DNA from 3 places in the Streptomyces sp. HUAS 31 genome. Region 3 is predicted to be linked to each of the others. Evidence: riboswitches for the same ligand, from Rfam matches in the RefSeq annotation. Region 3 holds a riboswitch; each other region holds the start of a gene.
The links. A riboswitch is a leader RNA that binds a small molecule or an ion and turns the genes downstream of it on or off. The one in region 3 is predicted to bind cyclic di-AMP.
Positions count from the first base shown of each region.

Region 1 (7,562 bases), 620 kb from region 3:
GCTGACCTTCGACAGGTCGCCCAGCGGCAGCGTGTGCTGGGTCTGGAGGACCTTCGCGCGCAGGTAGCGGACGTTGTCCGAGGTGGCGAAGACGCCGGTGGGCACGCGGTCCTTGACCGAGACGCCGAGGGTGCGCAGCTGCTCCGCCTTGTCGGGGTTGTTGGAGAGCAGGTCCAGTTCGCCGATGCCGAGCGCGGCCAGCATCTGGGCGGCGGCCGTGTAGTCGCGGGCGTCCTCAGGGAGGCCGAGGGCGGCGTTCGCGGCGTAGGTGTCGAGGCCCTCGTCCTGGAGGGCGTACGCGTCGAGCTTGTTGTAGAGCCCGATGCCGCGGCCCTCCTGGCGCAGGTACAGCAGCACGCCGCCGCGCTCCGCGATGCGCTCGACGGCCTCGCGCAGCTGGGGGCCGCAGTCGCAGCGCGCCGAGCCGAAGACGTCGCCGGTCAGGCACTCGGAGTGCAGGCGGACCAGCGGGGTGGTGCCGGGGGCGGGGTCGCCGAGGACGACGGCCACATGCTCCAGGCCGTCGGCCAGACCGTGGAAGGTGACGAGTTCGGCGTCGGCTCGGTAGCCGTCCTGGAAGCGCAGCGGGACCCGGACACGGGCGCGCTGGGTGGCGGCGGTGAAGTCGGGCATGCGGGTTCTCCGGGTTCCGTACATGGATGTCTGCTTCAGATTTGAAGCAGCTCCTCAGGTTCAGGACCCTACCCCATGCTTTAAATTTGAATCAACAGGATTGTCGTCCAGCTCACGAACAGGACTTGGCCGAGCGCCGCCGCCAGGGCACGTCGTCCCCGGTGGCGTTCGCCGCGTCCCCCTGGAAGCCCTCGGTGACCGTCGAGAAGATCTCCTCCAACTGCCCGACCTGCTCCGGGCTCAGCCGGTCGAAGAGCACCGACCGCACGGTCTCGACATGGCCCGGCGCCGCGCCCTCCAGGACCGTCATGCCCTCGTCGGTGAGTGCCGCGATGCTGCCCCGCTTGTCCCAGCGGCAGTCCTCGCGCCGCACCAGGCCGTCCTTCTCCAGCCGGGTGACGGCGTACGTCAGCCGGCTGCGGGTGATCTTCAGCCGTTCCGCGAGATCGGTCATCCGAAGCCGCCGTTCCGGGGACTCGGACAGGGTGGACAGGATGGAGTAGTACATGTGAGGCATGCCGGCCTCCTGCTGGAGCTGCCGGTCCAGCGCGTCCTCCACCAGGTGGACGGCGCCGATGTACGCGCGCCAGGCGCGCTGCTCCTCGGGGGTGAGCCAGCGAGTCGTCATGCCACCAGTGTAGGTTTGTTTCAAACTTGAACCAAGATCGCAGTCTGTCGAGCCGGAGAGCGCGCCGATGCCGTCGTACCCCTACGTCCTGCTGTCCGCCGCCGTCTCCCTGGACGGCTACCTCGACGACACCACCCCCGAGCGTCTGCTGCTGTCCGGTCCGGCCGACTTCGACCGGGTCGACGAGGTCCGGGCGTCCGTGGACGCCATCCTGATCGGCGCCGGCACGATCCGGGCGGACAACCCGCGGCTGTTGGTGAACTCGGCCGAGCGGCGGGCCGCGCGGGTGGCGGCGGGCAGGCCGGAGTACCCGCTGAAGGTCACGGTCAGCGCGTCCGGCGAGCTGGACGCGGCCGCGAACTTCTGGCACACCGGCGGCGACAAGATCGTCTACACGACGGAGAAGGGCGCGGAGCGGCTGCGCCGGGAGCCGGTCGCGGCGGACGTCGTCGCGCTGGGACCCGAGCTGGACTGGCGGGCCCTGCTGGCACATCTGCGCGAGGTGCGCGGTGTCGAGCGGCTGATGGTCGAGGGCGGCGGCACCATCCACACCCAGCTGATGACACAGGGGCTGGCGGACGAGCTGCAGCTGGTGCTGGCGCCGCTGTTCGTGGGCGACCCCGAGGCGCCGCGGTTGTTCGGGCCGGGCGGCTACCAGGGTGGCCGGCTGCGGCTGCTGGAGTCGCGTCGCATCGAGGACGTCGTACTGATGCGCTACGCGCCGACGGCACCCGGCACCGGCGCCCTCCCCGCCGCCGCGGACCGGCACTGGCTGGCGCTGGCGTGCGAGCTGGCGGAGCGGTGCCCGCCGTCGGAGACGGCCTTCAGCGTCGGCGCGGTGGTTGTCGCGGCCGACGGGACCGAGCTGGCGCGCGGGTACTCCCGGGAGGGCGGCGATCCGGTGGCGCATGCGGAGGAGGCGGCACTGGCGAAGATCGCGGCCGGGGATCCGAGGCTCGCGTCCGCCACGGTGTACAGCAGCCTGGAGCCGTGCACCCACCGCTCGTCCCGCCCGGTGCCCTGCGCGCGGCTGATCCTCCGGGCGGGGGCCCGCCGGGTGGTGACGGCCTGGCGGGAGCCGGACACCTTCGTGGCGGGCGCCGACGGGAGCGGGATGCTGGCGGCGCAGGGCGTGGAGGTGCTGGTGCTGCCGGAGTACGAGGAGCGCGCCAAGGCGCCCAACGCCCACCTGCTGCCCTGAGCGCCAGGGTGTGACACGGCCCGCACAGCTGTCCGAAAAGTCCTGGTCAGGACAGTGCCCCGGAAAGTCGTGTGCTTCGGGTCCCGCGGATGGCGTACTATTGAGTCATCGCCGCGGGGTGGAGCAGCTCGGTAGCTCGCTGGGCTCATAACCCAGAGGTCGCAGGTTCAAATCCTGTCCCCGCTACTGAAGGCTCAGGGCCGGAACTGATTCAGTTCCGGCCCTGAGTGTTTTCCCGGTCGGGCTCTCAGCGCTCGCTCCCCACCGCCGCTTCGGCAACCCTGGTGAGGTGGAGGAAGGGCGGATCTCATATGCCCGCCGGTTCGTCCGCTTGACGTCGGCGGACGGTTCTACGACCCCGAGAGGGCCTTCGCGGGACGCACCGAGGCGCTGTGCGAACCGGGGGCGTTGCTCGGTGTGCTTTCGGTGGAGGTGCGACGGCACTCCGGTGGAGGGATGGCGGACGACATGGCGCTCATTGCCGTGCGCCGACCTTGACCGTCGTCACCGGGGGTGATCGGACGACCGCCCTCCGCATAACAACTGACATACCGTCAATATCTGTGTGGCCTCTGAGGTTTGGCCAACTCGCCCGATTTAGGCCGCTCGTGACCTGTAAGTCCGGGCGAAAATCGTTAATGATCAAGAGGAACAGCTTGGAATCCGCACCTCGCGTCTATTAACGTTCGATAACGCAGCGCGGTCGTCCCAGCCGTCACAAGAGGCGGCTCCGTGCGCACGCGCCGAGTCCCGCAAGGGAGCCGGGGAACCACCACCCTGGGGTGAATCGCGCGAATATCGCCGGGAAGTCACGGTTGATATACGCGCGTAGGAGACCTTCCTGCTCCGAACCCGTCAGCTAACCCGGTAGGCGAGAAGGAAGGAAAGGAGTACGCCCACGTGGCGTCCAACCGGCCTGCTCCGCAAGCCCCGTTCGTGCCGAGTCAACGCGACACCGACACCTTCGGCTACGACCGTTTCCGCACCGACGAGGGCCCGTTCGAGGAGTGGAACCCCACCGCGGAGTCCATTCGCCCCGTTCGTGGCAGGCACCGCGTCTCCAAGCAGCGTGGCGGGGGACTCGCCCGCAGCTCCACGGTTCTCGGCGTCGGCGTCATAGCCGCCGTCGGCGCGGGCGGCATGGCCAGCGCGAACAGCGGCAAGCCGCCGGTCGCCATCACCATGCCCGACCTGCCGCTGATCTCCGACGACTCGTCCGAGCCGGCCGACGACGCGGCCACCGCGCTCAGCACGATGGGCGAGACCACCGAGCAGACCGCGCAGGGCACCTCGGACGCCGGTGAGGCGCTGCGCAGCCGGATCATCGCCCAGGCCGAGCTCCAGCAGGACCAGATCGACAACAAGGCCGCCGCCGCTGCCGTCGCCGCCGCCGAGAAGGAGGCCGCCGACGCGGCCGCCAAGGCGGAGAAGGAGGCCAAGGCCAAGGCCGCCGCCGCGAAGGCAGCCGCCGAGGAAGAGGCCCGCAAGAAGGCCGAGGCCGAGCGCCTCGCCGAGCTGGCCAAGCAGTACACGCTGCCGACCTCCTCGTACACGATCACCTCGACGTTCGGTCAGGCCGGCGCCTACTGGTCCTCCGGGTACCACACGGGCCTCGACTTCGCCGCCCCCACCGGGACGCTGATCAAGGCGATCCACTCCGGCACGGTCACCTTCGCCGGCTGGGACGGCTCCTACGGCTACAAGACCGAGATCACCCTCGACGACGGCACCGAGCTCTGGTTCGCGCACCAGTCCTCGATCAGCGTCAGCGTGGGCCAGAAGGTCAACACGGGCGACGTCATCGGCCGCGTCGGCGCCACGGGCAATGTCACCGGCGCCCACCTCCACCTCGAGGTGCACCCCGGCGGCAGCACCAGCGGCATCGACCCGATGGCCTGGCTCCAGGGCAAGGGCCTCACCCCCTGATTCCACCCCTGGACGGGTATCGCGTCTGATCCCCGGCAGTCCTGGCGACGACCCCCCGACGCCAGGGCTGCCGGTTTTCGGCATGTCCGGAAGAGTCCGTCAACGCCCCCGGTACGCCGGCCCGGTCACGTCCGGTACGGGTTGTAAGCGGGGTACGGCGCCGGGCCGTACATCGGCCCTTCGACCTGGCCGTAGGACTGCCAGTAGACCGGCAGCGGCGCCACGTGCGGGTGGCCGTAACCGTGCTCGTGCCCCCGCCAGGACTGTGCGGCGGCCGCGTGCTCCAGGGCAGGGCGGGCGAACTCCCGGCGGTGCCACAGCGCGTGCAGCAACTCCTGCTCCCGTACGACGAAGTCGGCGCCGGCCCGGCCGCGGCGGCCCCGGTGCCGCAGGAACGCCAGCGAGGTGGCGTAGGCCTCGTACTGCGCCACGGTCCGCGCCGCCGTCCGTCCGCCGTGCCGGCGCGCGTACTGCCGGGCCACCCGCCGTTCCCGCATCGAGCCCAGCGCGAACGGTTCGCCCGGCGACAGCCAGCCGGCGACGACATAGGCGGGCAGCTCCTCGCGCACGGTCCGCAGCTCGCGCTGCCGGGTCCAGATCACCAGCCAGGTCAGCAGCCCGAACGCGGGCACCATGAGGGTCGCGTACACGGCGAAGAAGCCGTACTCGCCGAAGGCCGAGGAGCCGTTCCACATCGCGTGCATGCCCATGGCGAGCAGCAGGCCGAGGAGCGGGAGCAGGACGCGGCGCACCTGCTGGCGCTCGCCCGACAGCGCGGCGATCCCGAAGCCGATGCCGGTCAGGACCGTGAAGAGCGGGTGCGCGAAGGGCGACATGATGACGCGGACGAAGAAGGTCGCCGCCGTGACGGAGGCGATGCCGCTGTCGCCGCTGAGCTGGTCGGTACCGAAGGCGGTACCCAGGTAGAGGATGTTCTCGGTGAAGGCGAAGCCGGTGGCGGTGACGCCGGCTATCACCACGCCGTCGACGATGCCGGTGAAGTCCCGGCGGCGGAACAGGAAGACCAGCAGCACGGCCGCGGCCTTCGCCAGCTCCTCCACGACGGGCGCTATGACGGTCGCGCCCAGGGTGTCCGCGTGCGACGGGTCGGCCGTCGCGGTCGCTATCCATCTCGTCGCGAAGCTGTTGGCGACGATCGCTATCAGCGCCGCCGCGCAGGCGCCCCAGGCGAACGAGAACAGCAGATTGCGCCAGGGACCCGGCTCGACCCGGTCCAGCCAGCGGAAGGACGCCACCAGCAGCGGCACGGGCAGCACGGCGAGCCCGAGTCCGACCAGGAACCCCTCGGTGCCGGTCTGCTCACGCACCAGCGCAAGGATGACAAGGCCGGAGAGCGCGAGGAGGGTGCTGAGCGCGCCGTAGCGCACCCATCGCTTCTGCCACCAGTGCGCGTGCCGCAGTGCGCCGCCGGTGGGACCGGTGGGGTGCGTCGGGTACGGGGGACAGGTGGCCACGGCATTGACCCTAACGAGGCAGGGGCGCCGCCCGCAGCAGCGCGAGGGGGCTCGGGCGCCGGTGGGGGGTTGCTGCTGTCGATGTTCTCGTCGGTGCTGTTCTTCCCGCTGCTCCTACCGCTGTACGCGGCGGAAGAGCAGGTCGTTCACCACATGACCCTTGTCCAGTCCCTGGCCCTCGAAACGGGTCAGCGGCCGGAACTCGGGACGGGGCGCGAAACCGCCGTCGGGGGCGGTGTTCTCGAAGTCGGGATGAGCGGTCAGCACTTCGAGCATCTGCTCGGCGTACGGCTCCCAGTCGGTGGCGCAGTGCAGCAGTGCGCCGGGTCGCAGCCGGGTCGCGGCGAGGCCGAGGAACTCGGGCTGGATGAGGCGCCGCTTGTGGTGCCGCTTCTTGGGCCAGGGGTCCGGGAAGTAGACGCGCAGCCCGTCGAGCGCGTCCGGCTCCAGCATCTCCCGCAGCAGGATGATGGCGTCCCCGTTGCCCACGCGGACGTTGCCGAGCCCGTGGTGGTCGGCGAGGTTGAGGAGGTTGCCCTGCCCCGGGGTGTGGACGTCGACGGCGAGGATGTTGGTGCCGGGGTCGCCGGCGGCCATCTGCGCGGTGGCCTCGCCCATGCCGAAGCCGATCTCCAGGACGACGGGGTTGTCGTTCCCGAACAGTTCGGCCAGGTCGACGACGTGCTGCCCGTCGATGTCCAGGCCCCATTTGGGCCACAGTCGCTGCAACGCGTCCGCCTGGCCCGCGGTCACCCGGCTGCGGCGCGGCTGGAAACTGCGGATCCGCCGCTCGAAGTGCGACCCGGCCGGATCGGCCTTGGGCCCGTCCGGGAACCGCGGCTCACCCTTGGCCCGGGTGTGCCGGACGGAGACCCCGGGGGCATGACGCACGCCCTCTTCACCGGTTCCGGGCTGAGCCGGGGTGGTGGCGGGCTGGGGGGCTTCGGAGGCGTTGAGGGAGTCAGACACAGTGGGGTCGATTTTACGGGGAGCGGGACGCACCGGGTTTCACACCGAGCCCAGCACCGCCAGCGCCCTGCGGGCCACCTCCCGGCCGATCGGCAGCGAAGCCGTCGCCGCGGGGCTCGGGGCGTTCAGTACGTGCACCGCCCGGGGGCCCTCGCTGATCAGGAAGTCGTCCACCAGTGACCCGTCCCGCAGCACCGCCTGCGCCCGCACCCCCGCGGCCGAGGGCACCAGGTCGTCCGACGTCACCGCGGGCAGCAGCCTGCGCACCGCCACCGTGAACGCCGCCTTGGACACCGACCGCCGCAGCTCCCCGGCGCCGTACCGCCAGTGCCGGCGCGCCATCCGCCAGGCTCCCGGCCAGGCCAGCGTCGTCCCGACCTCCCTGGGCCGTACGACACCCCAGTCGTAGCCCTCCCGGGCCAGCGCCGGCACCGCGTTGGGGCCGATGTGCACGCCGCCGTCGATGCCGCGCGTGAGATGCACGCCGAGGAAGGGGAACGCCGGGTCCGGCACCGGATAGACCAGCCCCCGCACCAGCTCGGGCCGTGCCAGGGAGTAGTACTCGCCCCGGAACGGCACGATCCGCACCTCCGGCTCGTCCCCAGTGAGCCGGGCCACCTCGTCGCAGTACAGCCCGGCGCAGTTCACCAGGACCCGTCCGCGCACGATGTCCCCGGCCGTCGTGCGCACGGCGACCCCCAGGTCCGGCCGCCGGTCGACACGCTCGACC
Region 1 covers NZ_CP116353.1:4,613,887-4,621,448, reverse strand. Annotated here, with positions in the region: gene PGH47_RS20415 (GTP cyclohydrolase II) at 1-633, opposite strand, end outside; gene PGH47_RS20410 (MarR family winged helix-turn-helix transcriptional regulator) at 746-1,261, opposite strand; gene PGH47_RS20405 (dihydrofolate reductase family protein) at 1,329-2,462, shown strand; tRNA gene PGH47_RS20400 (tRNA-Met) at 2,575-2,648, shown strand; cyclic di-AMP (ydaO/yuaA leader) riboswitch at 3,194-3,351, shown strand; gene PGH47_RS20395 (M23 family metallopeptidase) at 3,363-4,388, shown strand; gene PGH47_RS20390 (PrsW family intramembrane metalloprotease) at 4,514-5,863, opposite strand; gene trmB (tRNA (guanosine(46)-N7)-methyltransferase TrmB) at 5,978-6,832, opposite strand; gene lhgO (L-2-hydroxyglutarate oxidase) at 6,872-7,562, opposite strand, start outside.
Region 1: another riboswitch for cyclic di-AMP. It lies ahead of PGH47_RS20395 (M23 family metallopeptidase); the one in region 3 lies ahead of PGH47_RS17615 (LysM peptidoglycan-binding domain-containing protein).

Region 2 (7,562 bases), 1.8 Mb from region 3:
GCAAGGCCACCGCCTGAACACGCGCCCCCGCCCTGCAAACGGCAGCGGGGGCGCACTTGTCGGAACAGCCGCTAGAGCTTCTCCACCGGCGCGTACCGCAGCAGCAGCCGCTTCGGCTTGGTGTCCCCGAAGTCGATCGTCGCCTCGGCGTTCGCGCCCGTGCCCTTCACACCCGTCACCGTGCCGAGCCCGAACTGGTCGTGCGTGACACGGTCGCCGACGGCGAGCTGGACGACCGGCTTCTCGGAGGTGCGGCGCGTGGCGAAGCCGGACGCGCCCGACGCCGAGGAACGCGAGCGGGACGACGACAGCGAGGCGGCGACCCCGGACACGGGCCCGGAGGAGACCGGCGCGGTCGCCCCGGTGCGCTTCCAGTCCACGTGCGCCGCCGGGATCTCCTCCAGGAAGCGGGACGGCGGGTTGTACGACGGCTGCCCCCACGCGCTGCGCATCGCCGAGCGCGTCAGATACAGCCGCTCACGCGCGCGCGTGATGCCGACGTACGCGAGCCGCCGCTCCTCCTCCAGCTCCTTGTTCTGGCCGAGGGCGCGCATGTGCGGGAAGACGCCGTCCTCCATGCCGGTGAGGAAGACGACCGGGAACTCCAGGCCCTTGGCGGTGTGGAGGGTCATCAGGGTGATGACGCCGGAGCCGTCCTCCTCCTCGTCCGGGATCTGGTCGGAGTCGGCGACGAGCGCGACCCGCTCCAGGAACTCGGAGAGCCCGCCGACGGCCTCGCCCTCACCCGTCTCCTGCTCGAACTCCAGGGCGACGGCCGCGAGTTCCTGAAGGTTCTCGATACGGGTCTCGTCCTGCGGATCCGTCGAAGCCTGCAACTCGGCCAGATAGCCGGTCCGTTCGAGGACCGCCTCCAGGACGGTCGCCGGTCCGGCACCGGACTCGACGATCGTACGGAGCTCCTCCATCAGCGTGTTGAACCGCTTGACGGCGTTGGTGGACCGCGCGGCCATGCCGTACGCCTCGTCGACGCGCTTCAGCGCCTGCGGGAAGCTGATCTTCTCCCGCTGCGACAGCGCGTCGATCATCGCCTCGGCCCGATCGCCGATGCCCCGCTTGGGCACGTTCAGGATGCGCCGCAGCGGTACGGAGTCCTCGGGGTTGGCCAGCACCCGCAGGTAGGCCAGGACGTCCCGGACCTCCTTGCGCTCGTAGAAGCGGACCCCGCCGACGACCTTGTAGGGCAGCCCGACGCGGATGAAGATCTCCTCGAAGACACGGGACTGGGCGTTCGTCCGGTAGAAGACGGCGACGTCGCCGGCCTTCGCGTCACCCGCGTCCGTCAGTCGGTCTATCTCCTCGGCGACGAACTGCGCCTCGTCGTGCTCGGTGTCCGCGACATAGCCGGTGATGCGCGCGCCCGCGCCCGCGTTGGTCCACAGGTTCTTGGGGCGGCGGGACTCGTTGCGCTCGATGACGGCGTTGGCGGCGGTCAGGATCGTCTGCGTGGAGCGGTAGTTCTGCTCCAGCAGGATCGTCGTCGCGTCCGGGTAGTCCTCCTCGAACTGGAGGATGTTGCGGATGGTGGCGCCCCGGAAGGCGTAGATCGACTGGTCGGCGTCACCCACCACGCACAGCTCGGCGGGCGGGACGTCGTGCGAGCTCGGCGGCACGTCGACGGGGTGCTCGCCGGTCCCGACGAGCTCGCGCACCAGCGTGTACTGGGCGTGGTTGGTGTCCTGGTACTCGTCCACCAGCACATGGCGGAAGCGCCGGCGGTAGTGCTCGGCGACGTCCGGGAAGGCGCGCAGCAGGTTGACCGTCGTCATGATCAGGTCGTCGAAGTCGAGGGCGTTGGCCTCCCGCAACCGCGACTGGTACAGGGCGTACGCCTGCGCGAGGGTCTTCTCGAAGCCGTCGGTCGCCTGGGCGGCGAAGTCCTCCTCGTCGATCAGCTCGTTCTTCAGGTTGCTGATCTTGGCGCTGAAGGACTTGGGCGGATACCGCTTGGGATCGAGATCGAGATCCCGGCAGACGAGGGCCATGAGCCGCTTGCTGTCGGCGGCGTCGTAGATCGAGAAAGAAGACGTGAACCCGAGCTTCTTGCTCTCCCGCCGCAGGATGCGCACGCACGCGCTGTGGAAGGTCATCACCCACATCGCGTTGGCGCGCGGGCCGACGAGCTGCTCGACACGCTCCTTCATCTCGCCCGCGGCCTTGTTGGTGAAGGTGATCGCGAGGATCTGCCCCGGATGCACGTTCCGCTCGGCGAGGAGGTGGGCGATGCGGTGGGTGAGCACACGCGTCTTGCCGGACCCGGCGCCGGCCACGATGAGCAGCGGGGTGCCGGAGTGGACGACGGCGGCACGCTGGTTGTCGTTCAGCCCCTCCAGCAGCGCCGCGGCGTCGATGACCGGCCGCGGGGCGCCGTCGCGGTAGTGGCCGTCCCGGTCCGGTGGCACGTCGAACTTCCCACCGAACAGATCGTCCGGAACCGGTTCCGGAGCGTGGTCGTCCTCGGGCGGCTGCGGGTGCTCTTCCTCGTGGGCCCGAGGGGCCTGGAGGTCCGCCAGGAAGCTGTCGTCAAAGAGGCTGCTCATCGCTCTCCGAGTCTAGGCCGCCCCACTGACAGCCCGCCCCCACCCTCGAAACTTCCCCGCCGCGAAACCCCGACGATCACCCTCCAAACCCCTCCCTCACCCCCAGCAACCACCCCACCACAACCCGCAACCAGCCACCCCAGACAACCACCTAAACTCCCAAATCAACCCACTCACACCCACCGCCCCCAAAACCCCGCACGTCTCCCGAACCGACCACCGCCCGCAACGTTTGGGGCCAAGGTCACGAAAATGTATCGGGCATATCGAACATCAACCTTCACAGGGGCCACACGAGTTGGCTACCGTGCCGGGCAGGCCGTACGACCCCCACCGGCGAACGACGCCGGGCCGCACGGCCTCCGCCGAGTCCGGCACGCCTCACGGCGACCGGAGCCGGGGACCCACCGAACTTGGGGTGAATCGGCCCGACTTCCCTCGCGGGGACAGGCCGTAGGGCAACCCTTCCGAACCACCCGCCCGAACCCGACAGCTAACTCGGTAGGCGGAATATGGAAGGAGTCGCCTCCCTTGGCGTCGCACCGCAAGTCGCGTCCCGCCGGTACGCGCGTAGCAGGCATACGCACCCCTGCCCTCGCCACGGCAGCCCTCACGTCCGTGGCCCTGCTGTCCCAGACGGCCAACGCCAGCCCGTCGACGGACGACAAGCCCAGCCTCGAAGAGGTCGAGAAGAAGGTCGACGACCTCTACCGCCAAGCGGAGTCGGCAACCGAGAAGTACAACTCGGCCAAGGACAAGACCACGAAGCAGCGCAAGCGCGTCGACACCCTCCTCGACGACGTCGCCAAGCGCACCCAGAAGCTCAACGAAGCCCGCGAGGAACTCGGCCGCAACGCAGCCGCCCAGTACCGCACCGGCGCCGCGGCCCCCGACACGGCGACCTTCCTCCTGGCGGACAACCCGCAGGACTACTTCGACCAGACCCAGCTGATGGACCGTATGACCGGCCGTCAGAAGGAGTCGGTCGACGACTACTTCACCCAGCAGTCCGAGACGATGGAGAAGCGCCGGGAGGCCACCCAGAGCCTCGAGACGCTCACCGACTCGCAGAACGACCTCAAGTCGGCCAAGGCCACCGTCCAGCAGAAGCTCTCCGACGCGCGTGAGCTCCTCTCGAAGCTGACGGCCGAGGAGAAGGCCCGCCTCGCCGCGATCGAGAAGCGCAAGCAGGAGGAGGCCGCCCGCAAGGCCGCGGACCTGGCCCGCCAGCAGGCAGAGGCCGAGCGCCAACGCCAGGAGGAGTCGGCCGCCGCCCAGCAGCAGGAGAGCACCCGGCCTCCGGCGGACTCGGGCACCTCGGACTCATCCTCCGCGGACTCCTCGTACGCCACCAAGGCCGAGAAGACCCTGGCCTTCGCCCGCTCCCAGATCGGCAAGCCGTACGTCTGGGGCGCCACCGGCCCCGACTCCTACGACTGCTCGGGCCTCACCCAGGCCGCCTGGAAGGCCGCCGGCGTCGACATCCCCCGAGTCACCTACGACCAGGTCAACGCCGGCACCACGGTCCCCCTCTCCAGCGCCCAGCCCGGCGACCTGGTCTTCTTCTACGACGACGTCACCCACGTGGGCATCTACATCGGCAACGGCATGATGATCCACGCCCCCAAGCCCGGCGCGTACGTCCGCGAGGAGTCGATCTACTACGACGGCGAGTCGTCGATCCACAGCGTGGTCCGCCCGGCCTGACAGGAACGGACGCTTCCCCGGCGGCACCCGCACCCGCGTACGGCGGCAAGGGGACGTGCCGGGGGGTGTCCGCCCGCAGCGGCGGGCGTCAACAAACAGCACCCTTCTGAGGCCGGGCAACCGCCCGACCGAGGACGGACACCCCCCGGCACGGCCCCGACCCACCCCCCACCCGCAGGCGCTACGCGAACCCCCACCCATCCCGCACAGGCCGCCGCAGGCACCACAACCGAACCACCCCGACACAGGACGATTTCCCGACACCCCCGAGCGCGCCCCACGGCCATCCCCCACCCCGCTCCATAGCATCGCCCCATGTCCGGCCCCACGACCCCCACCTCCCCCCTCCACACCCGGTGGTCGCAGCGACCCCCCACAGCCGGCGCCGCGGTCATGGCCACCGGCATCCTCTCGGTAGCCCTGCACCAGACGGACTACGAGACCCTCTCCCGCATCGCCCTGGCCCTCGCCTGCACGGTCTGGCTGGCCCTGGCCGCCGACTTCACCGTCCGCTTCCTCCAGGACCGCGAAAGATGGCTGAAAGAGGCGGCCACCCCCGCCGCCCTCACCGCCATCGCCGCGACGACAGTCCTCGGCACCCGATTCACCGCCCTCGGCTGGGTGACCCTCGCCGAGGCCCTCCTGGCCCTGGCCACCGTGCTCTGGCCGATGCTCCTGCTCACCGTCCTGCGCCACTGGCGCCGCCAGATGCCCGGCGCGATCTTCCTGGGCTGCGTGGCCACAGAGGGCCTGGCGGTACTGGGCGCCACACTCGCCGCCGCCGAGACCACGGCATGGCTCGCCCACATGGCACTCGTGTTCTTCTGGCTCGGCCTGGTCCTCTACGTCGTGGCCCTGCCCCGCTTCGACCGGCGCCAGCTCGCCCGAGGCGCCGGCGACCAGTGGGTGGCGGGCGGCGCCCTCGCCATCTCCGCACTGGCCGGCTCGAAGCTGCTCGCCGCCGACAGCCCCGCCCTCTACCTCTGGAACGACGACGACTACGGCGTCCTGCGCACGGTGACCGTCGCCCTGCTCGTACTCGACATCGCCTGGTACGCCCTCCTGCTCCTCACCGAGTTCGCCTGGCCGCGCCTGCACTACGACGTTCGCCGCTGGGCCACGGTGTTCCCGATGGGCATGACGGCAGCGGCGACACTCTCCGTCGGCACCACCCTGGACGCCTCATGGCTGAAGTACCCGGGCGAGGCACTGATGTGGGCCGCGATCGCGGCCTGGCTGGCGGTCACGGCGGGCGCGGCCTGGAGCTACACGCGCCTCGGCACTCGCCGCGGCACCGACGTCACGTCCACAGCACGGCGATGAAGACGTTCGCCATGGCCAGCAGTCCCACCAGCCCGAACAGCCGCTTGTCCACGGTCTCCTCGTCCCGCTTCACATAGACGAGCCCGAGGATCACGACCAGCAGCGCCAGCTTCACACCGATCTTGATGTTGTTGACGGACTGATCGTCCGCCTGGTTCAGGCCGACGAGGATCACCCCGGTGACCAGCATGGTCAACGCACCGTGCAGCATCGCGGGCACGAACCGGGCGGTGCCCTGCCCCATCGCCTTCATCTGCGTGAAGAACCCACCGAGCAGCGCGGCGATACCGATGATGTGCAGCCCGACGAACAAATGGATGAGTACGTCCATGGGCCCGGAGCCTAACCACCACGAAAATCCCACCCGACACCGCCCCACATCCCTCCCGCCCTTCCCACAACCCTCCTCCACGCCCCTCCCTCACCCCGCATATATGCGCGCCATAGCACTCCGCCACCCTCAGCCACCCCCAAACCGCCACTTCGGTCAGCACAGAGCGTGAACCAGGCGTCCCCATCCCGGGATCACGCTCACTTACGGTCACCATCGGTCCGCTCCCAGCACTTCCGCACAACCCGTCACCGACCCGACACGGTGAGGTTTAGCGTCCTTCACCAGGTGACCGGCTCCCCACCGCCGCCCGGGCCAGGGGCGGCAGTCGGACACCACCGCCGAGAAAAGTCCGGCGGCGGCCCGCTCCCCCTGTGCGGGCCGCCGCCGGACGCGTGACCCGCCCCGTGCGGTCGTACGTCCGCTCCCCCCGGGCGGCTCGTGCACCCGCCGTTCCTCCGGGGTGGAGTACGTCCCGGCGCCGCCCTGGCGGACGTACGGGACGTGGCGGGCGGACGAAAGGACGTGCAGTCCACGTGGCAGCGCACCGAAAACCCCGTCAGCGCTCGGCCGGCGGCAATACGGCCCGCACGGCATGGACGATCGCGCTGGCGGGCGCGGCGACGGCGACCGGCTTCGACGGGACCGGGCACGCCGAGCCGCAGCTGACACCGGCACAGGTGAAGGCCAAGGTGGACAAGCTGTACCAGGAGGCGGAGGCCGCCACCGAGAAGTACAACGGCGCCAAGGAGCAGGCGGACGCGGGCCGGCAGCGGATCAGGAACCTCCAGGACCAGGCCGCCCGCAAGACGGAGAAGCTCAACTCGGCGCGGGAAGCGCTCGGTTCGATGGCGGCGGCGCAGTACCGCGACGGCGGGCTCGACCCGGCTCTCCAGCTCGCCCTCTCCGAGGATCCCGACCGCTACCTGGACGGCGCCGAGTTCGCCGAACGCGCCGGCAACCGGCAGGCCTCATCCGTGGCGAGCGTCCGCAAGCAGCTCCGCGAGATCGAGCAGCTGCGAGGCGCCGCCCACGTCGAACTGACCTCGCTGAAGTCCCGCCAGGCCGAGCTGAAGCGGCACAAGAAGACGATCACCGGCAAGCTGGACTCTGCCCGGGACCTGCTGACCCAACTGACCGCCGAGGAGCAGGCCCGCCTCGACGATCGCGCCACCCGCTTCTCGACCGGCGCCCGCGACGCCCTGGCCTCGCCCGGTTCCGCCACCGCCCAGGCCCCCAACGCCCGCGCGGCGGCCGCCGTCTCCTACGCCTACGCCAAACTCGGCAGCCCCTACGTCTGGGGCGCGACCGGCCCCAACGCCTTCGACTGCTCCGGCCTCACGCAGGCCGCGTACCGAGAGGCCGGCGTCTCCCTGCCCCGCACGACCTACGCCCAGATCGACGCGGGCCGTCGCGTCTCGCGCTCCGAACTGCTCCCGGGCGACCTGGTGTTCTTCTACTCCGGCATCAGCCACGTGGGCCTGTACATCGGCAACGGCCAGATGATCCACGCCCCGAACCCGTCGGCGCCGGTCCGGGTGGCACCCCTGGACGAGATGCCCTTCGCGGGCGCCACCCGGGTGGCCTGACCTTCCCCGCTCTCAGACGAGTCGCCGTGCCGTCGCCCACCGCGTCAGCTCGTG
Region 2 covers NZ_CP116353.1:5,770,794-5,778,355, reverse strand. Annotated here, with positions in the region: gene pcrA (DNA helicase PcrA) at 72-2,558, opposite strand; cyclic di-AMP (ydaO/yuaA leader) riboswitch at 2,912-3,081, shown strand; gene PGH47_RS25920 (C40 family peptidase) at 3,090-4,265, shown strand; gene PGH47_RS25915 (tellurite resistance/C4-dicarboxylate transporter family protein) at 4,581-5,588, shown strand; gene PGH47_RS25910 (hypothetical protein) at 5,566-5,919, opposite strand; gene PGH47_RS25905 (C40 family peptidase) at 6,456-7,508, shown strand; gene PGH47_RS25900 (LuxR C-terminal-related transcriptional regulator) at 7,521-7,562, opposite strand, start outside.
Region 2: another riboswitch for cyclic di-AMP. It lies ahead of PGH47_RS25920 (C40 family peptidase); the one in region 3 lies ahead of PGH47_RS17615 (LysM peptidoglycan-binding domain-containing protein).

Region 3 (7,562 bases):
TGGGCGGCGGGGGCGTTTCCATGCCTGTCTTTCTATCGGTTCGGATCTCACTGGGCGGCGTCGGCCTTGTCGACCCCGTCCCAGATGTTCGCGTACCAGGGTCGGTCGGCCGCGCTCTGGTCGGTCCGCGACTTCCTGGCCGCGTCCGGGTCGACCACGATGTAGCCGGTCTCCCCGGGCATCACGTAGTGCAGCCGCTGCCGGATCTGCTGCTCGGCGTACGCGTCGTCCTGCCAGCGTGCCTTGATGTCACGCAGGTCCTCGACGCGCTGTGCGGCCTCCTCCTTCTCGCGCTGGAGGTCGGCGATCTCGGCACGCTGGGAGACGTACTGCCTTATGGGGTAGGCCAGCGCCACGACGAGGGAGCAGACCACCAGCGCGAGCAGCGCGGCCCGTCCGGTGAGCCGGGAACGCCGGGCCTGCCGCTTGGTCTGGGAGCGGTAGACGCGGGCCGCCGTCTGCTCGCCGAGCAACCGGATCCTGGTCGCGGTGGAGAAACGGTCCCGGTCCTTGACGGCCATCGGCTCTCGCCTCCCCTTTCACGTGCATACGTCCCCGCACACGGTACGGGACCGAGTACGGGGACGTACGTACGACTGGCTAAGCCTTACCCAGGTGGGGTCAGCCCTTGAAGCGCGGGAAGGCGCTGCGGCCGGCGTACACCGCGGCGTCGTCGAGGATCTCCTCGATGCGCAGCAGCTGGTTGTACTTGGCGACGCGCTCGGAGCGGGCCGGGGCGCCGGTCTTGATCTGGCCGCAGTTGGTGGCGACGGCCAGGTCGGCGATGGTGACGTCCTCGGTCTCGCCGGAGCGGTGCGACATCATGCACTTGAAGCCGCTGCGCTGGGCCAGCTCGACGGCGTCCAGGGTCTCGGTGAGCGAGCCGATCTGGTTGACCTTCACGAGCAGCGCGTTGGCGGCGCCGTCCTCGATGCCGCGGGCCAGACGCTCCGGGTTGGTGACGAACAGGTCGTCGCCGACGATCTGCACCTTGTCGCCGAGCTTGTCGGTGAGGACCTTCCAGCCCGCCCAGTCGTCCTCGAACAGCGGGTCCTCGATGGAGACGAGCGGGTAGGCCGCCACGAGCTCCTCGTAGTACTCCGTCATCTCGGCGGCGGAGCGCTCCTTGCCCTCGAAGAGGTACTTGCCGTCCTTGTAGAACTCGGAGGCGGCGACGTCGAGTGCGAGGGCGATCTGCTCGCCGGGGGCGTAGCCGGCTTCCTTGATGGCCTCGAGGATGAGGTCGAGGGCCTCGCGGTTGGAGCCGAGGTTCGGGGCGAAGCCGCCCTCGTCGCCGAGGCCGGTGGACAGGCCGCGGCTCTTCAGCACCTTCTTGAGGGTGTGGTAGACCTCGGTGCCCCAGCGCAGGGCCTCGGAGAAGGACTCCGCGCCGATCGGGGCGATCATGAACTCCTGGATGTCGACGTTGGAGTCCGCGTGGGATCCACCGTTGAGGATGTTCATCATCGGGACGGGCAGCAGGTGCGCGTTCGGGCCACCGAGGTAGCGGAACAGCGGCAGGTCGGACGCCTCGGATGCGGCGTGGGCGACGGCGAGGGAGACGCCGAGGATGGCGTTGGCGCCGAGGGAGCCCTTGTTGTCGGTGGCGTCCAGGTCGAACATGGCCTGGTCGATCAGGCGCTGCTCGGTGGCGTCGTAGCCGACCAGCTCCGGGCCGATCTGCTCGATGACGGCGAGCACGGCCTTCTCGACACCCTTGCCCTGGTAGCGGTTCGGGTCACCGTCGCGGAGCTCGATGGCCTCGAAGGCACCCGTCGAGGCGCCGGACGGGACGGCGGCACGACCCGTGCTGCCGTCGTCGAGGCCGACCTCGACCTCGACCGTGGGATTGCCTCGGGAGTCCAGGATTTCCCGGGCTACGACGACGTCGATGGACGGCACGAGCATCTCCTTCATGGGATGTGACGCGGGTACGCAGTCCGCGGTGGGTACTGCGAGACGAGCCTAACCGGCTCCGGGCATCAGACCAGCGGTCGACCGCCCCGTGGACAGAACCGAGAGTAAATTGTTTCCGAACGGAACAAAGACACGGTACAAAAAACCCCGCCCCGGTGCGTACGGGGGAAGACGCACCGAGGCGGGGAGCGTGGGGACGGGGGTGACCCTCACGACGCCTTCACTATGAGGTCCACGTATGTGATGGCGCCGTGGTTCAGCTGTCGCCCGTCTGTTACTTCAGGTGCAGCTGCTGACCGGGGTAGATCAGGTTGGCGTCCTCGACGATGTCCTTGTTCAGCTTGAAGAGCTTCTCCCAGCCGCCCTTGACGTCGCGGTCGGCCGCGATCGAGCTGAGGGTGTCACCCTTGACGACCTTGTACTCGCCGTCGCCCTTCTTGACCTTCTTGCCGGTCGGGGTGGTGACGGTCTTGGTGCTCTTCTTGGCGGCCGGGCGGTCGGTGGAGCGGGAGGCCGACTGCTGCTCGGAGGAGCGGGTGGTGGACTCGGTGCTCTGCGAGGAGCCGGCGGAGGAGCCGTTGTACGCGGCGCTCGACAGGCCGGTGCCGCAGTTCGGCCAGGCACCCTTGCCCTGGCCCGCGAGGACCTTCTCGCCTATGGCGATCTGCTGGGCCTTGGTGGCCTGGTCGGCGGTGGCGGCGTACTGGGTGCCGCCGTACGCGGCCCAGGTGGAGGCGGAGAACTGCAGACCGCCGTAGTAGCCGTTGCCGGTGTTGATCGACCAGTTGCCGCCGGCCTCGCACTGGGCGACGGCGTCCCACTCGGAGGCGGTGGCGGCGGAGGCGCTGCCGGCGGCCATCAGCGGGGCGGCGACGGCGGCGGCACCGGTGACGCCGACGACGGCGATGGCGCGAGCGGCCTTGGACGGACGACGGTGCTTGCCCTTGCTGGAAAACAGCATGGTTGGATCCCCTCACCGACGCCTACGAGGTGAGCTGTCGGGTTCGGGCCGGTTGAGTTGCCCGGCCGCACAGGTTCACCTTTCGGCTCCCACTGCGCGGCTTCACCCCGAGCCGGTTCCGGCGGCGCGGTCCCGAAGGACCTCAACTGCCGGACCCGGCGCAAACCTTGGGTCCCCCGCTCCTGCCTACGGCGCTTGACGCGACGACTGTTCCCGTACGGCCGCCGGCAGGATTCGGCGTGACGGCTGTAGGGGCCCGCTCTGGTGGCGAGCGGTCACGACCGTAGACACGCGATTCGCGGAATTACAAAGACGATCAGGGCTTCTGAGATCTATCTCTCACTACTTTCAAAACGGACATTCAACGCGAAACGTGACGTGAACTGCCGTTGTTTTTCGCCCTGTTCGCCCGTTATTCGACAGGGACGTCCAGCGTCTGACCGGGAGCGATGTGGTCGGCGTCGGCACCGATGGCCTTCTCGTTCGCCCGGTACAGCGCGCGCCATCCGCCGTCGAGGTCAAGGGAGTCGGCGATGGAGGCGAGCGTGTCGCCCTCGCGGACCTTGTACGAGGCGTGGCGCCCGGCGGACTTGGTGGTCGCCTCGCTGGTGCCGCTCTCTTCGGCGCTGGGGCCGCGGTGCCGCCCGGAGCCGCCCGTCGCCTCTTCGACCGCGCCCGTGACCTCGCCGTCGACCGAACCGGTGTCGACGAGGCTCCAGGAACCGGCATCCTGTGACCAGTTGTCCTGATTGTCCGCCTCGGATGTCTCGGCAGGCGAGCTCTCCGGCGACTGCGATGCCGTCGCCTCGGGCGACGTATCGGACTTCGAAGACTTGTCGGACTTGGAGGATGAAGATGGAGAAGAAGAGGACTTCCCGGGCGATTCGGACGAGGCGTCCGGAGTGCCGCTCGCCGACTGCGAGGGGTCGTCGGACGGCGTGGACGCGCCGGAGGAGCCGTCGGAGTCGGAACCCTCCGACGAGTCAGATGAATCAGACGAGCCGGACGAGTTGGACGAATCGAGCAATCCGGAGGATCCGGACACCTCGGAGGGCGAGTCGCTCTCCACCCCGGTGTCGAGGTCGACCGATCCGGACTGCTTGGTAAGCCCGTTGAGCACCGCGCACGTGCCCCACGGCTTGGTCCCCTGGTCCGCGAGGATCTTCTGCGCCACGGCTATCTGCTGCGAGCGGCTGGCGAGGTCCGGGCTGGTGGCGTAGTCGAGGCCGCCGTACGCCTCCCAGTCGTCCTGGGTCAACTGGAGTCCGCCGTACTGCCCGTTGCCTTCGTCGGCGCTCCACGAGCCGCCGCTCTCGCACTCGGCCACCTTGTCCCAGACGGTTCCGTCGGCCGCGCTCGCGCCGGTGGCGCCGAGGAGCGGGATGGCGATCGCGGATCCGGTGACTCCGGCCGCGACGAGGAGAGCCGGAGCCTGACGGGGGCGACGGTGACGACCGTTCCCGGAGAGCATGCGGGGACCTTTCGCGAGGCAGCACTGAACACGGCGCGTAAAACCTGGACGCCTTGTTGATCCGTGAACGTATAGGCAGACGATCACTTGTCACAAGTTAATGCCGCGTAGATCACGTGAAGATCACAGACATGAGTGCGTGTCACGTTTGCCGAGGCGGACGTACTCACCCAACCGGGGTGAACTCCACCGGAAGCGTACGCAGTCCGCGCATGATGAGTCCGCCCCGCCACCTCAACTCCTCGGGATCCACGGCGAGTCGGAGATCCGGGAGCCGGGTGAGGAGCGTGGCGAGCGCGGTCTGGCCCTCCAGACGGGCGAGCGGGGCGCCGAGGCAGTAGTGGATGCCGTGGCCGTAACCGAGGTGCTGGTTGTCGCGGCGGCCGAGGTCCAGGACGTCGGGGTCGGCGAACCGCTCCGGGTCCCGGTCGGCGGCGGCCAGCACGACCAGGACGGGGTCGCCGGCCGCGATGTCCTGCCCGCCGATGGTGAGCGGCTCGGTGGCGAAGCGCCAGGTGGCGAGCTCGACCGGCCCGTCGTAGCGCAGGAGTTCCTCGACGCCGGTCTCCAGGAGGGCGGTCTCGTGGGCGGCCAGGGAGGTCTGGAGGCGGGCGCGCTGCTCGGGGTGGGTGAGCAGGGCGAAGGTGCCGTTGCCGATGAGGTTGACGGTCGTCTCGAAGCCGGCGAACAGCAGGATGAAGGCCATGGCCGCGGCCTCGTTCTCGGTGAGGTGCTCACCGTGGTCGGAGGCGCGGATGAGACCGGAGATGAGGTCCTCACCGGGGTCGGGGGTGAGCGGAAGTGCCTCGCGCTTGCGGTGGATCAGGTCGGCCAGATAGCCGCGCATCTTCTTCACGGACCGCGCGACCCCGCCCCTCGGGCCGCCCTGGTGCCGGATCATCATGCCCGCCCAGTCCCGGAAGTCGTCCTGGTCCTCGCGCGGGACGCCCAGCAGGTCGCAGATCGCGTAGATGGGGAGGGGGAAGGCGAAGTCGTGGATGAGGTCGGCGCTCCCCCGGTCCGCGAACCGGTCGATGAGCTCATCGGTGAGCTGCTGCACCCGTGGCTCGAACTCGGCGACCCTGCGCGGCGTGAACGCCTTGGAGACGAGCCGCCGGAGCCTGGTGTGGTCCGGCGGGTCGATGTTGAGCAGATGCGTCATCAGGTCGGCCTTGCGCTCCCCCGGGATACCCGTCCTGCCCTTGGCGTGCGCGGGCTCGTCGTGGTGGGCCGGGTTCTTGGAGAGCCTGTTGTCGGCGAGCGTCTGCTTGGCGTCGGCGTACCGGGTGACCAGCCAGGCCTCCACCCCGCTGGGGAGCCGCGTCCGGTGCACGGGGGCGTGCTCCCGGAGCCAGGCGTAGGCGGGGTAGGGGTCCGTCGCGAACTCCCAGGTGAAGAGTTCGGGGGCCTCGGGGTGGGGGGGGGGTCGGGGGATGGGAGGTCGAGGGGTGGGGCTGGTTGGTCACTCCTTGACGGTATCCGGAGGGGAGAGGGGGTGCGGAGACGGTCTCCGGATGGGGAGGCACGGCTCCGGCCTTCATGTGGCTCTCGGCGCTACGAGGGCACCCCCTCCGCCGCGCGTACCGCGTCGCGGTACGCGCGGGCCGCGACCCGCAGGGCCGCTTCCGGGTCCACTCCGGCCGCCTCCGCGCGGACGGCCATCGCGAGCAGCTCGTAACCGATGCCGTCACCGGTCGGCAGCGGTACGTCCAGGCCCGCCGTGCGGACTCTGGACGCCAGCTTCGCGGCGAGGGCGAGGCCCGGCTGGCCGAGGGGGATGCCCTCCGTCACCGACTCCCGGCGCTTCTCCTCGGCCTTCGTGCGCAGCCAGTGCTCCTTGACCTCCTCGGGGGTCGTCGCCGTCTCGTCGCCGAAGACATGGGGGTGGCGGTGGATGAGCTTGGTGACGATGCCGCCGGCCACGTCGTCGATGGAGAAGGGGGCCTCCGGGTCCTCCTCGGCGATCCGGGAGTGGAAGACGACCTGGAGGAGGACGTCGCCCAGTTCCTCGCGGAGTTCGTCGCGGTCGCCGTCCTCGATCGCCTCGACCAGCTCGTAGGCCTCCTCGATGCCGTACTTCGCCAGGCCCTTGTGGGTCTGCTGGGAGGACCACGGGCACTCGACGCGGATGCGGTCCATGACCTGGACGAGGTCGAGGAGGCGGGCGCCGGGGAGGTCGTAGGAGGCGGGGAGCAGTTCCAAGTCCGGCATCGCCACGCGGCCCGTGCCGGCCAGGCGGGCGAGGCCGTCGGTGAGCGCGGGCTCGCCCTCGCCGGTCGCCACGACCACGACGGTGCGGCCGCCGGCGCACGCGTCGATCAGTTCCTGGGCGGTCGGGGCGGCCTCGTCGACCGGTATCCCGGCCTCGCGCAGATACGGCAGCTGCGGATGGGCGCCGTCCGCGCACAGCACGCGGTCGGCGGAGCGCAGCGCCTGCCACGCGGGCCAGGACAGCAGGCCGGGGGCGACGCGGTGGCTGGTGGTGAGCAGGACGATGCGGCCGGGGGCGGCGGCTTCGGGACTGGTTGCGTTCACGATCCGAACGTAACCCAAGGGACCCACAAGTCCCCGAGTTATCCACAGGCCGGGCGGCGGCGCCGGGGTTGTCCACAGGGGGCGGAGCCGAGATGGCTCGCCCTGCCGGGGGCAGCGGGGTCGGGTGCCCCGCTTTGCGGGGGGGATGCCCCGCCCTGCGGAGGGCGGCGGGGCCGGGATGCCCCGCCTGTCCGGTGGCCGCCACGGCTGTCGTCAGCTCGCGGGCTGTGCCCCCGCCGCCGTCACATCGCGCGCTGTGCCCCGCCCGTCGTCACATCGCGGGCTGAGCCCCCGCCGCCGTCACCTCGCGCACCCACGGTGTCTTCGCGTCGGCGCGGCTGCTCTTCTGGACGTCCCAGGTGCCGTAGCGCGGGTTCACGTCGATGTCGAGCTGCTTGGAGGCCGCGGCCAGGGCGTTCCAGAAGGCCGGCTTGCCGGTGTCGGTGCCGAGGACGGTGGCGAGCTTCTGGGCCTCCAGCTGGAGGCGGAGGTTCTCGTCGAGGCGCTGCGGCGGGATGCCGTACTGCTGGAGCCAGGCGGTCTCCAGCGCCTTCGCGCCGCCGGCCTGGCCCTCCAGGTCGGCGCGCATCTGCTGGATCTCCTTGCGGGTGACGCTCACGTCGGCGTCCTCGGCGGCCTTGTGCAGCACCTCGTCGAGGACCATGTTGTGCAGGACGT
Region 3 covers NZ_CP116353.1:3,996,178-4,003,739, forward strand. Annotated here, with positions in the region: gene PGH47_RS17600 (DUF501 domain-containing protein) at 1-22, opposite strand, end outside; gene PGH47_RS17605 (FtsB family cell division protein) at 48-521, opposite strand; gene eno (phosphopyruvate hydratase) at 622-1,908, opposite strand; gene PGH47_RS17615 (LysM peptidoglycan-binding domain-containing protein) at 2,192-2,878, opposite strand; cyclic di-AMP (ydaO/yuaA leader) riboswitch at 2,883-3,082, opposite strand; gene PGH47_RS17620 (transglycosylase family protein) at 3,291-4,349, opposite strand; gene PGH47_RS17625 (cytochrome P450 family protein) at 4,516-5,784, opposite strand; gene PGH47_RS17630 (nucleoside triphosphate pyrophosphohydrolase) at 5,904-6,884, opposite strand; gene PGH47_RS17635 (SurA N-terminal domain-containing protein) at 7,156-7,562, opposite strand, start outside.